DNA from 3 places in the Serratia liquefaciens ATCC 27592 genome. Region 1 is predicted to be linked to each of the others. Evidence: predicted binding sites of a transcription regulator. Region 1 holds the regulator's gene; each other region holds the start of a gene.

Evidence for each region. Region 1 encodes sigma-54, which starts transcription at its own class of promoters, with help from an activator protein. Its sites were predicted from a motif close to GTTGGCACANNTTTCGCTNT; they were not measured.
Region 2: a site for sigma-54 is predicted at 2,622-2,641, ahead of glnA (glutamate--ammonia ligase). Genes of this name have one in related genera too.
Region 3: a site for sigma-54 is predicted at 2,122-2,141, ahead of hycA (formate hydrogenlyase regulator HycA). Genes of this name have one in related genera too.

Annotation. Positions count from the first base shown of each region.
Region 1 covers NC_021741.1:4,630,113-4,634,313, reverse strand. The annotation lists gene rapZ (RNase adapter RapZ) at 1-829, opposite strand, end outside; gene ptsN (PTS IIA-like nitrogen regulatory protein PtsN) at 961-1,422, opposite strand; gene hpf (ribosome hibernation promoting factor) at 1,581-1,868, opposite strand; gene rpoN (RNA polymerase factor sigma-54) at 1,892-3,325, opposite strand; gene lptB (LPS export ABC transporter ATP-binding protein) at 3,376-4,101, opposite strand; gene lptA (lipopolysaccharide ABC transporter substrate-binding protein LptA) at 4,108-4,201, opposite strand, start outside.
Region 2 covers NC_021741.1:5,149,029-5,153,229, reverse strand. The annotation lists gene glnL (nitrogen regulation protein NR(II)) at 1-823, opposite strand, end outside; gene glnA (glutamate--ammonia ligase) at 1,133-2,542, opposite strand; gene typA (ribosome-dependent GTPase TypA) at 2,913-4,201, shown strand, end outside.
Region 3 covers NC_021741.1:2,543,460-2,547,660, reverse strand. The annotation lists gene hypD (hydrogenase formation protein HypD) at 1-506, opposite strand, end outside; gene hypC (HypC/HybG/HupF family hydrogenase formation chaperone) at 490-786, opposite strand; gene hypB (hydrogenase nickel incorporation protein HypB) at 777-1,571, opposite strand; gene hypA (hydrogenase maturation nickel metallochaperone HypA) at 1,589-1,933, opposite strand; gene hycA (formate hydrogenlyase regulator HycA) at 2,195-2,662, shown strand; gene M495_RS11915 (4Fe-4S dicluster domain-containing protein) at 2,750-3,364, shown strand; gene M495_RS11910 (proton-conducting transporter transmembrane domain-containing protein) at 3,364-4,201, shown strand, end outside.

The DNA.
Region 1 (4,201 bases):
GGTGGCGTGACTGCACGTTCTTGCCGCGAGAGCGGAAGTAATCGGCCAACTGTTCCGCTACGTAGACTGAACGGTGTTTACCGCCGGTACAGCCAATGGCCACCGTCAGATAGCTGCGGTTGTTGGTTTCCAGCATTGGCAACCACTGTTCCAGATAGCTGCGGGTCTGGTAGATAAAGTTGTGCACCTCAGTGTGGCGATCGAGGAATGAGGCGACGGGTTTATCCAGGCCGGTCATCGGGCGAAGTTTAGGATCCCAGTGTGGGTTCGGCAGGAAACGTACGTCGAACACGTAATCGGCGTCGATCGGGATACCGTGCTTAAAGCCGAAGGATTCAAACACCATGGTCAGCTCGCGCTCGCGTTTGCCCAGTAAACGGGTACGCAGCATTTCGGCCAGTTCATGCACCGACATTTCCGAGGTGTCGATGATCAGATCGGCTCGTGAACGCAGTGGTTCCAGCAGATCGCTTTCTTCATCGATGGCGCTTTCCAGCGACAGATTCTTGCTGGACAGCGGGTGTAAGCGACGAGTATCACTGTAACGACGAATCAGTGTGTTACGGTCGGCATCAAGGAACAGCAACTGCGGCGAAAAGCTGTCCGGCAGTTGGGTCATCGCATATTCAAACACTTCCGGCGATTCCGGCATGTTACGCACGTCGATGCTTACCGCCGCGGAGCTGTTGCGTTCCGCCAGCGTATTGGCAAGCTGCGGCAGCAGTACCACGGGCAGGTTATCAACGCAGTAAAAACCCATGTCTTCCAGCGCCCGCAAGGCGACGGATTTCCCTGAACCGGAACGGCCGCTGACAATCATCAGCACCATGTGGCAACTCCCCCTGGCATCTCAGTGGCGTTTATCGCCACCGTTAGAAACTTTATTATTCCGGCCTGAACCGGAATCCATCATGGCTAAACAGTATCGTTATCCGGGCTGGAAGTCACGCCAGCCGGGCGTTACTCGGTGATGATTTGGTAAAGCTCTTCGTCACTTTGCGCCGCGCGCAGGCGGCGGCATACTGTTTTGTCGGCCAGACGCTTGGCGACCAGAGACAGGGTATGCAGATGGGTTTTACATTGGTCGGCCGGCACCAGCAGGGCGAACAGCAGATCGACCGGCTGGTTATCAATGGCGTCGAAGGCGATAGGTTGGTCGAGACGAATAAACACGCCAACGGCCCGCAGTGTGTCCTCTTCCAGTTTGCCATGGGGGATGGCGATACCGTTGCCGATACCGGTGCTGCCCATGCGCTCGCGGGTGAGAACCGCGTCAAACACCACCTGTGGTGACAGATTGAGCTGTTTGGCGGCCAGTTCGCTGATAATTTCCAAAGCCCGTTTCTTGCTGGTGCAATGTACGGAGCTTCTGGTGCACTCGATATTTAATACCGAGCTTAACTGCATTGTTTCGTTGTTCATCTCATCTTCACTTAAAACCACACCAGCAAGCAGGCTTGTGAGGTGATTTTTCGCCTTGTTTAACCCTGATGGCTTATCGGCGCGTACCCAAACAGGTAACGCGCCGATGGCCGAGGCTACGTTTGAGCCGTACCCGCTGACGGAAACGGCCCAGAATGTCAGTGTTGTTTCAGTTTGTCTTTATGTTTGTTCAATTGACGCGCCAGTTTGTCGATCAGGGTATCAATTGCCGCATACATGTTCTCGTCTTCCGAGGTGGCGTGCAACTCGCCTCCATTCACGTGCACCGTCGCTTCCGCAATCTGCTGCACTTTTTCCACACTAAGCACGACATACACCTGATTTATGCGGTCAAAATACTGTTCGAGTTTGGCGAACTTGGTGTTCACGAACTCACGCAAAGGTTCGGTGATTTCGATGTGGTGTCCGGTAATGTTGAGCTGCATAGTGTCTTCCTTCTCAATAGAGGTCAAACCAACTGTTTACGCTGGTTGGACGGCGGGATGGACAAAGACTCTCGGTACTTGGCGACGGTACGCCGCGCCACGATGATCCCCTGATCGGAGAGCAGGGTAGCCAGCTTGCTGTCGCTGAGCGGTTTGGCGGGGTTTTCCGCCGCAATCAATTTCTTCACCACCGCCCGGATCGCCGTAGAGGAAGCTTCGCCCCCGCTGTCGGTATTCACGTGGCTTGAGAAGAAATATTTCAATTCGAAAATGCCGCGCGGACTGTGCAAAAACTTCTGCGTGGTCACGCGTGAGATTGTCGATTCATGCATCTCCACGGCCTGAGCGATATCCGCCAGCACCATGGGCTTCATAAATTCCGCGCCTTGCTCAAAGAACGCCTGCTGCTGCTCGACGATGCAGCGCGAAACTTTCAGCAGGGTGTCGTTGCGGCTTTCCAGGCTCTTGATCAGCCATTTCGCTTCCTGCAAATTGCTGCGGATGTACTGACCGTCGCTGTCGTTACGCGCGCTATTGCCCAGCGCAGCATACTGCTGATTGATCTTCAGCCTTGGGATGCTGTCGCTGTTGAGCTCGACCGTCCACACATCCTGCACTTTGCGGACCAGCACGTCCGGGATCACGTACTCAGATTCGCCGGTGTTGATCGACTGGCCTGGACGCGGATCGAGTGACTGGATCAGCAACATCGCTTCTTTCAGTGTATCTTCTTTTGAGCGCGTTGTTCGCATCAGGCTGCGAAAGTCGTGGTTAGCCAGCAAGTCCAGATGTTCGCTGATGATCAGGCGCGCTTCCGCCAGGTAAGGCGTGTCTTGGGCGTATTGGGAGAGCTGAACCAGCAGACAATCGCGTAGGTCGCGCGCCGCGACGCCAACCGGATCAAACCGCTGTACGCGTTTCAATACCGCCTCGACTTCGTCCATTGTCACATTCTCGTCACCCATGCTCTCCAGAATGTCTTCCAGCGGCACGGTGAGATAGCCGGTGTCATCGACGGCGTCGACGATCGAGGTGGCAATGGCAGCATCGGTATCGGAAAACGGCGTCAGATCCACCTGCCACATCAGGTAATCCTGCAGGGTTTGGGTGGTTTCACCCTGATACACCGGCAGTTCGTCGTCACTGTAATCGGTGCGAGTTCCTGACGGAGTTCCGGCGGTATAGATCTCGTCCCAGGTGGCGTCCAGCGGCAGCTCTTCGGGCATGTCCTTTTGTTCCAGCGCCTCCCGGGTATCCAAACCTTCGGTTTCGGTCGTCTCTTTCGCGTCGATTTCTTCGTGCAGATCGGTCTGTTCAAGCAGTGGATTGCTCTCTAACGCCAGCTGTATCTCCTGCTGGAGCTCAAGCGTGGACAACTGCAGCAGGCGTATGGCCTGCTGGAGCTGGGGGGTCATGGCCAGTTGTTGGCTAAACCTGAGTTGCAAACCTTGCTTCATATTCTTCAGTCTACTTCCGTTAACAGTCGCCCATCAGGACGCGCCGGTACTCAGAGGCGGAATTCTTCGCCCAGATAAACGCGTTTTACCTGCTCATCGGCCAGAATAGCATCCGGCGTACCGTGAGCAATCAGTTTGCCCTGGCTGACGATATAGGCGCGTTCACACACGTCCAGCGTTTCGCGCACGTTGTGGTCGGTGATCAGCACGCCCAGGCCGCTGTCACGCAAGTGCTCGATAATTTTTTTAATGTCGATAACGGAAATCGGGTCAACCCCAGCGAAGGGTTCATCCAGCAGGATGAATTTCGGGTTAGCCGCCAGCGCACGGGCGATCTCCACGCGGCGACGTTCGCCACCGGACAGCGCCTGGCCCAGATTGTCGCGCAGATGGGAGATATGGAACTCTTCCATCAGCTCCACCGCACGGTCCGCCCGCTGTTCGCTGCTGAGATCGTCACGGATCTCCAGCACCGCCATCAGGTTGTCGTAAACGCTCAGGCGGCGGAAGATCGAGGCTTCCTGCGGCAGATAGCCGATGCCACGACGCGCACGGGCGTGCAGCGGCAGCAGGCTGATGTCTTCTTCGTCAATCACGATACGTCCGGCGTCACGCTGAACGATACCGACCACCATGTAGAACGTGGTGGTCTTGCCGGCGCCGTTTGGCCCCAGCAGGCCGACGATCTCGCCGGATTTCACTTTCAGGCTGACGTCTTCAACGACTTTGCGGCCCTTGTAGGCTTTCGCCAGGTTTTCTGCGATGAGTGTAGCCATAAGTGATTAGTTACTCTTGTTTTGCCCGTTTTTGTCTTGCAACTGCGACGGTACCAGAACCGTAGTCACGCGCTTGCCTTTATCGCTAAACGCCTGCATT
Region 2 (4,201 bases), 520 kb from region 1:
TGCCGTGCAGGGTGATCTGGAAAGCAGTACGAGTGCGCAGCGTGATGGTGCCGCCTGTTTCTCCCAGCGCCTGCAGCGCATTGCGGGTGATGTTCAGCAATACCTGTTCGATTTGATCCGGGTCGTGCGCCATTTCAGGCAGGCTCGGGTCGTAGTCCCGCACCAGCGTCACGTTATCCGGCTTCTCCAGCGACACCAGTTGGCACACTCGCTCTGCCACCTGATGAATGCTTTGGGTTATGTGCTGGCCCGGCCGCTGCGGGCCGAGCAGGCGATCGACCAGGTTGCGCAGGCGATCGGCCTGCTCAATGATCACCTTGGTGTATTCGGTCAGCGACGGATCGGGCAGCGCTTTGGCCAGTAGCTGTGCCGCGCCGCGCAGTCCGCCAAGCGGGTTTTTAATTTCATGCGCCAGGCCACGGACCAGATCGCGGGCTGCCACCTGCTGGGCGTGCTGAAGTTGTTCCTGGCTCAAACGGCGTTGGTTATCCATTGGCGCCAGTTCGATCAGGATATAGCCATCAGGCAGCGCCTGTGCGGTCAGGGAGAGGATATGCGCACGCCCGTCAACCACCAGGGTCACTTCGTTATCGGTAAAGCCCTGACCGGCATGCAGGCTCTCACGCATCAGATCGACGTTCAGTGAGAAATAACCGAGCAAATCGGGTAACGGTGTACCGAAAAGTTTACGAGAACTTTGTGCCAGCAGTTGTTGTGCTGCCGGATTGGCGTAATGAACCGCCAGTGAGTCATCCAACAGCAGGATGCTGTTGATGAGAGAATTGAGGATCTGCCCTGCGTCGGGCAGCTTGCCAGTTGCCATATATGCCCTTTATCTTTCAAGACGCAGCGTTGTTGGCTGCTCTTACTCACACCAGTCACTTGGCAGACCAAGCTCCTGTCGGTTCGCTCGGTTGCCGCCTAGCTGCACCGTGAAATCTCTTGGGCATAGCAGACGACTGCACCTTTTTAGTGCATTTATCCTACTCCATCCGTTATGCACGCGGTATGGAATAGTTTTGCAGAAAATACGGTGGAGAAAAAAACCCATCCGAAGATGGGCTGAAAGTTTCCACGGCAACAAAAAAAGACAACTAAATCTGGGCGCCGCCCGCAGACGGCGCGGTAAAACTTAAACGCTGTAGTACAGTTCGAATTCAACCGGGTGTGGCGTCATGCGAACGCGGTCCATCTCTTCTTTGCGCAGATCGATGTAAGCATCGATAGCGTCGTCGGTGAATACGCCGCCACGGGTCAGGAACTCGCGGTCTTCGCTCAGTGCTGCCAGCGCTTCATCCAGGGAGCCTGCAACTTTTGGAATTTCAGCTTCTTCTTCCGGTGGCAGGTCATACAGGTTTTTGTCCATGGCGTCGCCAGGGTGGATTTTGTTAATCACACCGTCCAGGCCTGCCATCAGCAGGGCCGCGAAGCACAGGTACGGGTTAGCCGCTGGATCCGGGAAACGGGCTTCGATACGGCGCGCTTTCGGGCTGGCAACCACTGGGATACGGATGGAAGCGGAACGGTTACGGGCAGAATAAGCCAGCATGACCGGAGCTTCGTAGCCTGGGACCAGACGCTTGTAAGAGTTGGTGGTCGGGTTGGCCAGGGCGTTGATCGCTTTAGCGTGCTTGATGATACCGCCGATGTAGAACAGGGCAGTCTCAGACAGGCCGCCGTATTTGTCGCCGGCGAACAGGTTAGTCCCGTTCTTGGACAGCGACATGTGGCAGTGCATGCCGGAACCGTTATCACCGAACATTGGTTTCGGCATGAAGGTCGCGGTTTTGCCAAATGCGTGAGCCACGTTGTGAACCACGTATTTGTAGATTTGGATTTCGTCGGCTTTCTTGGTCATGGTGTTGAAGCGGGTTGCCACTTCGTTCTGACCTGCGGTTGCCACTTCGTGGTGGTGCGCTTCAACGACCAGGCCCATTTCTTCCATGGTCAGACACATGGTAGAACGGATGTCCTGTGAAGAATCGACCGGAGGAACCGGGAAGTAACCGCCTTTGACTGCCGGACGGTGGCCTTTGTTGCCGCCATCGTATTGGGTGCCGGAGTTCCATGCGCCTTCGATATCGTCGATGGCCACGTGGGAACCGCGGATGCTGCTGCCGAAACGAATGTCGTCAAACAGGAAGAATTCTGGCTCTGGCCCGAACAGAACGGTGTCCGCGATGCCGGAAGAGCGCAGGAAATCTTCTGCACGCTTGGAGATGGAGCGTGGGTCACGATCGTAGCCCTGCATGGTGCCTGGCTCGAGGATGTCGCAGCGAATGATCAGGGTAGATTCTTCGAAGAACGGATCCAGTACCGCAGTGCTGGCGTCTGGCATCAGCACCATGTCAGATTCGTTGATGCCCTTCCAACCGCCGATCGAGGAACCGTCAAACATTTTACCTTCTTCGAAGAAGTCGGCATTTACCTGATGAGCAGGGATGGTGACGTGTTGTTCTTTACCCTTGGTGTCAGTGAAACGCAGGTCTACGAATTTCACTTCATGCTCATTCAGCATCGTCAAAACGTGTTCAGCGGACATACTTAACTCTCCCGGATTTATCATTGTCGTCGTCGTGGAACGAATCTGTGAAACTGGCTTTTTTTGCCTTGAAAAGACTAAAGCGAAAACTGTGCCAACTTTGCTAAAGCGCTTTAATCGCCTTTCTGCGTGGGTTTTGCACAGAATCAGTATGCACCATCAGTGACGTTTTGCACTTAAATGGTGCAATCGGTGCGGGGTGGGGCACTGTAATGGTGCAAAAGTGCACCGGATGCTGCTTTTTGCACCGTGAAAGGGATCACATACTGACCTGTACACAGTTGTTTATAAGAGACTGTTGTGATCTTGTTTAGTCCCTCGCTTAATACGTGTACAATAGCGCGCTATTTCTAATGCCTGAGGCAAAGCTGTGATCGAAAATTTGCGTAACATCGCCATTATTGCCCACGTTGACCATGGTAAGACCACCCTGGTTGATAAGCTGCTGCAACAATCCGGTACTTTCGGAGAGCGTGTAGAAGCCACCGAACGCGTAATGGACTCCAACGATTTGGAGAAAGAGCGTGGGATTACCATCCTCGCAAAAAACACCGCCATTAATTGGAAAGACTACCGCATCAACATCGTGGATACCCCAGGACACGCCGACTTCGGCGGTGAGGTTGAGCGTGTGATGTCAATGGTTGACTCGGTGCTGCTGGTTGTGGATGCAATGGATGGCCCAATGCCGCAAACCCGCTTCGTGACCAAAAAAGCCTTCGCTAATGGTCTGAAGCCGATCGTGGTAATCAACAAGGTTGACCGTCCGGGCGCACGTCCTGATTGGGTTGTTGATCAGGTCTTCGACCTGTTCGTTAACCTCGACGCAACCGACGAGCAGCTCGACTTCCCAATCATCTATGCTTCTGCATTGATGGGGATCGCCGGTACTGACCACAATGAGATGGCGGAAGACATGACTCCGCTGTATCAAGCGATCGTAGACCACGTGTCTGCACCGCAGGTTGAGCTCGAAGCGCCATTCCAGATGCAAATCTCCCAGTTGGACTACAACAACTACCTGGGCGTGATCGGTATCGGCCGTATCAAGCGCGGTAAAGTGAAGCCAAACCAGCAGGTCACCATCATCGATAGCGAAGGCAAAACTCGCAACGGTAAAGTGGGCAAAGTGCTGGGCCACATGGGTCTGGAGCGTATCGAGTCTACCCTGGCTGAAGCGGGCGACATCATCGCTATCACCGGTCTGGGCGAGCTGAACATTTCCGACACCATCTGTGACACCTCTGCAGTGGAAGCACTGCCGGCGCTGTCTGTAGATGAGCCGACCGTAACCATGTTCTTCAACGTCAACACCTCACCTTTCTGTGGTAAAGAAGGTAAGTTTGTGACTTCGCGTCAAATCCTTGAGCGTCTGAACAAGGAACTGGTGCACAACGTGGCACTGCGCGTTGAAGAAACTGAAGATGCTGATGCATTCCGCGTATCTGGCCGTGGTGAACTTCACCTGTCGGTTCTGATCGAAAACATGCGTCGTGAAGGTTTCGAACTGGCGGTATCCCGTCCGAAAGTAATCTTCCGTGAAATCGATGGTCGTAAACAAGAGCCGTTCGAAAACGTGACCTTGGACATCGAAGAACAGCACCAGGGTTCAGTCATGCAAGCCATGGGTGAGCGTAAAGCTGACCTGAAAAACATGGA
Region 3 (4,201 bases), 2.1 Mb from region 1:
AAGTTGTCCAGGCCTTCCTGCCGCGCCTGTTGCAGGGTGATCGCCGTGACCGGCATGGTGGTTTCAAAACCCAGCGCGAAGAACACCACCTGCCGTTGCGGATTTAGCCGCGCCAGCATCAGGGCATCCAGCGGTGAGTAGACCACGCGCACGTCGGCCCCGCGCTCGCGCGCCTGCAGTAAAGACCCCTGCTGTCCTGGCACCCGCAGCGCATCGCCGAAGGTGCAAAAAATCACTTCGGGGTGCTCGGCGATTTCGCAGCAGGCGTCGATGCGCCCCATAGGTAAAACGCAAACCGGGCAGCCGGGGCCATGAATGAATTCGATTTGCGCCGGCAGCAGCTTGTCCAGGCCAAAGCGGAATATCGCATGGGTATGGCCACCACACACCTCCATGATTTGCAGCGGTCGTTCGGCGGTAAACGGCAACTGTGCGGCGCGGTGCCAGATATGTTGCAGCAGTTTCTTTACCCGCTGCGGATCGCGAAATTCATCTACGTAATCCATGGTTATCCTCCCCCGCCAAAAACAGCGCCACGTCCTGTTCCACTTCCCCCATCGCCTGCAGTGCTGCCAGCATATCCTCGGCCTCTTGTTGATCGAGGCGGCTCATCGCAAAGCCCACGTGAATCAATACCCAACACCCCAGCATCGCTTCTTTGGGTTCACCCTCCCGGCAAACCAATGCGATATTCACTTCGCGCTGCACGCCGCAGACGTCGGCCCAGGCGTGCTGAGGCTGGTGTTGATCCAACGCCACGATCTGCCCGGGGATCCCTATGCACATAGCTGTCGCTCCAGCCAGGCCAACCACTGATCCATCCCTTCCCCCTGAGTCGCAGAAAGGGTAATTATCTCGATGTCGGGATTAACCTGACGGGCATTGGCGATACAGGCGGCCAGATCAAACTTCAAGTACGGCAGCAGATCGACCTTGTTCAGCAGCATCAGACGTGCGGCGGCGAACATATGCGGGTACTTGAGGGGCTTGTCTTCCCCTTCGGTGACCGACAGCACCGCCACCTTGTGCCGCTCCCCCAGATCGAAGCTGGCTGGGCAAACCAGGTTGCCGACATTTTCGATAAACAGCAGGCTGCTGGTTTTGAGCTCCAGACGCTGGGCGGCTTCGTGAACCATTTGCGCATCCAGATGACAGCCTTTGCCGGTATTGACCTGGATCGCCGGCACGCCGGTGGCGCGGATACGTTCGGCATCGTTGGTGGTTTGCTGGTCTCCTTCCACCACCGCGCACTCACGCATCCCGCGCAGCCGCAGCAGGGTTTCGGTCAGCAAGGTGGTTTTGCCAGAACCGGGGCTGGAAACCAGATTCAACGCCAGGATGTGTTGCTCGGCAAAATACTGGCGATTACGTTCGGCCAGACGATCGTTTTTATCCAACACCCGGGTTTCTATTTCCAGCATTCGCCGCTGGCTGATGCCCGGCGCATGGGTGCCCGCCAATCCCAGTCCATAATGCAGGTCCCCCTGCAGAGGCCGCTGCGGGCGAAACGGTACCTTTGCTTGCCCTTCAATCGTCATTTCCCCATGGGCACAACCGCAAGTGCTGCACATGTTCTTTCTCCTTTCAGTTATTCAATTTCCAGACGTTTTATTTGCAACCCATCATCGGCCTGCACCCGCAGGTTTCTTCCGGCGCAGTGCGGGCAGACCAAAACCTGCGGGATCAACAGCTCGACGTCATCCTGGCAGTCATAACACCAGGACAAGGCGCGTTGTTCAGTCAGATGCAGCTCACAGCCTTCGGCCAGGGTGTCGCGACATACCATGTCAAAACAGAACCGCAGCGATTCCGCCTCCACGCAGGAAAATGCGCCAATTTCGAACCACACCGCGGTAATACGTTTCGCACGATGTTGACGAGCCTGTTGCTGCATTATTTCCATCGCATGTTGGCACAAGGTTATTTCGTGCATCCGGCCTCCACTCAGGGTGATAAAACGTTTCGTCACCCTGCGTTGCAAATATGGTGCCAAAACCCATTCGGCATATTTGTCGAGTGTCATGACGTCGACAGTAATTAGCTGGCAGCCCCCAATCCAATTTAAAGATTAATTCCAACCCTGATGATTGAATTAAAAGGAAATAATGAAAATCACCAGAGACTGGCACGCTTTATGCTTTAAGCCGTTCACCCGAAGCGATTCGACAATGACCATCAATTTTGAGTGACGACAATGAGTACTATCAGTGAAGTAACCAGCCAGGCCGATTATATCGCCAACAAAAGCAACCGCCTGATGGCGCAGTGGCAAACCTACCACAGCACCTTAATCAAAGCGGTTACCACCACTAAAAAGAAGATTAATCATCAGTTTACTTACGGTCAGGACGACGATCTGCGTTTTGTACTGTTCAACCACTTCACGGTGAGCATTCAATTAAGTGAGGGGTTTTACAGCCGTGATATCTGCTATCGCATTAATTTGGCATCGCCGCATGAAGCCGAGAATTTCGCCCCCTTCGCCCATGCCTCGCTGGATGAAGACGGTAATATTGACGGTGTAATAAACAATCGCGATATGCCGGCGGTATTTGAACATTATCTGGATAAGATCGCCGTTATTTACCAATGCCTGTTTGATTCGCTGCATGACGGGCACGCCATTCATGACGCACTGAAAAAAATAACCCTGTCCGTCTGACTGTCGGCGTTACTCACTGACAGAAAACTGTCGAAACGTCATTTTTTACTGACGATTTCGTCATAAATGACGAAGCAAGGAGTGTGCATGAACCGCTTTATTATTGCGGACCCCAAATTGTGTATTGGCTGCAATACCTGCATGGCCAGTTGTTCTGCGGAACATCGGCAACGGGGTTTGCAGGCATTACCCCGCTTGCAGGTGATTCGTAACGCCCGCGATTCGGCACCGGTGATGTGCCATCAATGTGAGGATGCGCCCTGCGCGCAGGTCTGTCCGGTAAACGCCATTCGCCATCAGGATGATGCCATCGTCCTGAACGAGAGCCTGTGCGTCAGTTGCAAACTCTGCGGTATTGCTTGCCCGTTCGGCGCCATAGGCTTCGGCGGCAGTACCCCGTTAGCGATCCCCTCAGACTGCAACACACCGCTGGCCCTGCCTGCCGCCAAAGCGCCGCGGCCGATCGGCGCCTTCCTGGATTGTGTGCCCGGTGTCCGCGCCGTGGCGGTCAAGTGCGACCTTTGCGCTTTCACCCCCTTAGGCCCGGCCTGTATCCGTACCTGTCCTACCCAGGCCATTCGCTTGGTCAGCGACCACGACGTGCGTAACGCCAGCGAACAGAAAAGGCGCAACGCCATGCAGGCGCTCAGCGCCGAGCTGCCGTTCGCTACCGCCCCAGAATCCCGCAAGGAGCCGAATTGATGTTTTACCCCATTGCGCCCGACCCATTGTCGTTGCTGACTCTGGCATTCGTCGGGTATCTCCTGTTCGCGTTGCTGAGCTGGCTGCTGGCCCCCTGGCCGCGTGTCAATGCCTTGCTGGGTGTTGGCACCTTGCTGTGTGCCATCGCCACCTTGTTGGCCGCGGGACAACTGCTGTTCGCACCGCTGCACAGCGCCCGTTTGCCCTGGTTGAGTTATGCGGTGGAAATCAGCGGCATTAATGCGTTGTTATTGCTGGTGATGGCTTTGTGTGGGATCTGCGCCGCGCTGTATCACATCGGAAGCGTCGCGAAGCTGAACGCCAGTGCAGGTGGCCGGTTGGGCGGGCTGATCAATCTGATGCTGGCAGCGCTCAGCGCCGCCGCGATCGCCGATAATGCACTGGCCTTGCTGTTGCTGTTAGAACTGGCGGCGCTGTGCGGCTATTTCTTGATTGTCCACGCCCCGAACGCGAAAGGTCTGCGGGCCGGGCACAGCCAGTTTTTGCTGATGCGCCTGGGCACCCTGCTGTTGGTTATCGCTTTCGCACTGATTTATACCCACAGCCATAGCCTGCAATTCAGCGTGATCCGCGCGACGCCATTACCGGATGCACTGCGTAACGGCGTCTTCCTGCTGGCGTTGGCCGGGTTTGGCATTTTTGCCGGGGTGATGCCGCTGCATGCCTGGGTGCCTCAGTCCCACAGCAGCGCGCCGGCCTCGGCCGCCACGTTGTTTTCCGGCGCACTGATGAAGGTCGGCCTGCTGGGGATCCTGAAGATAGGACTGGATCTGCTGGGTACGCCCCCGCTGTGGTGGGGATTGCTGGTCCTGCTGC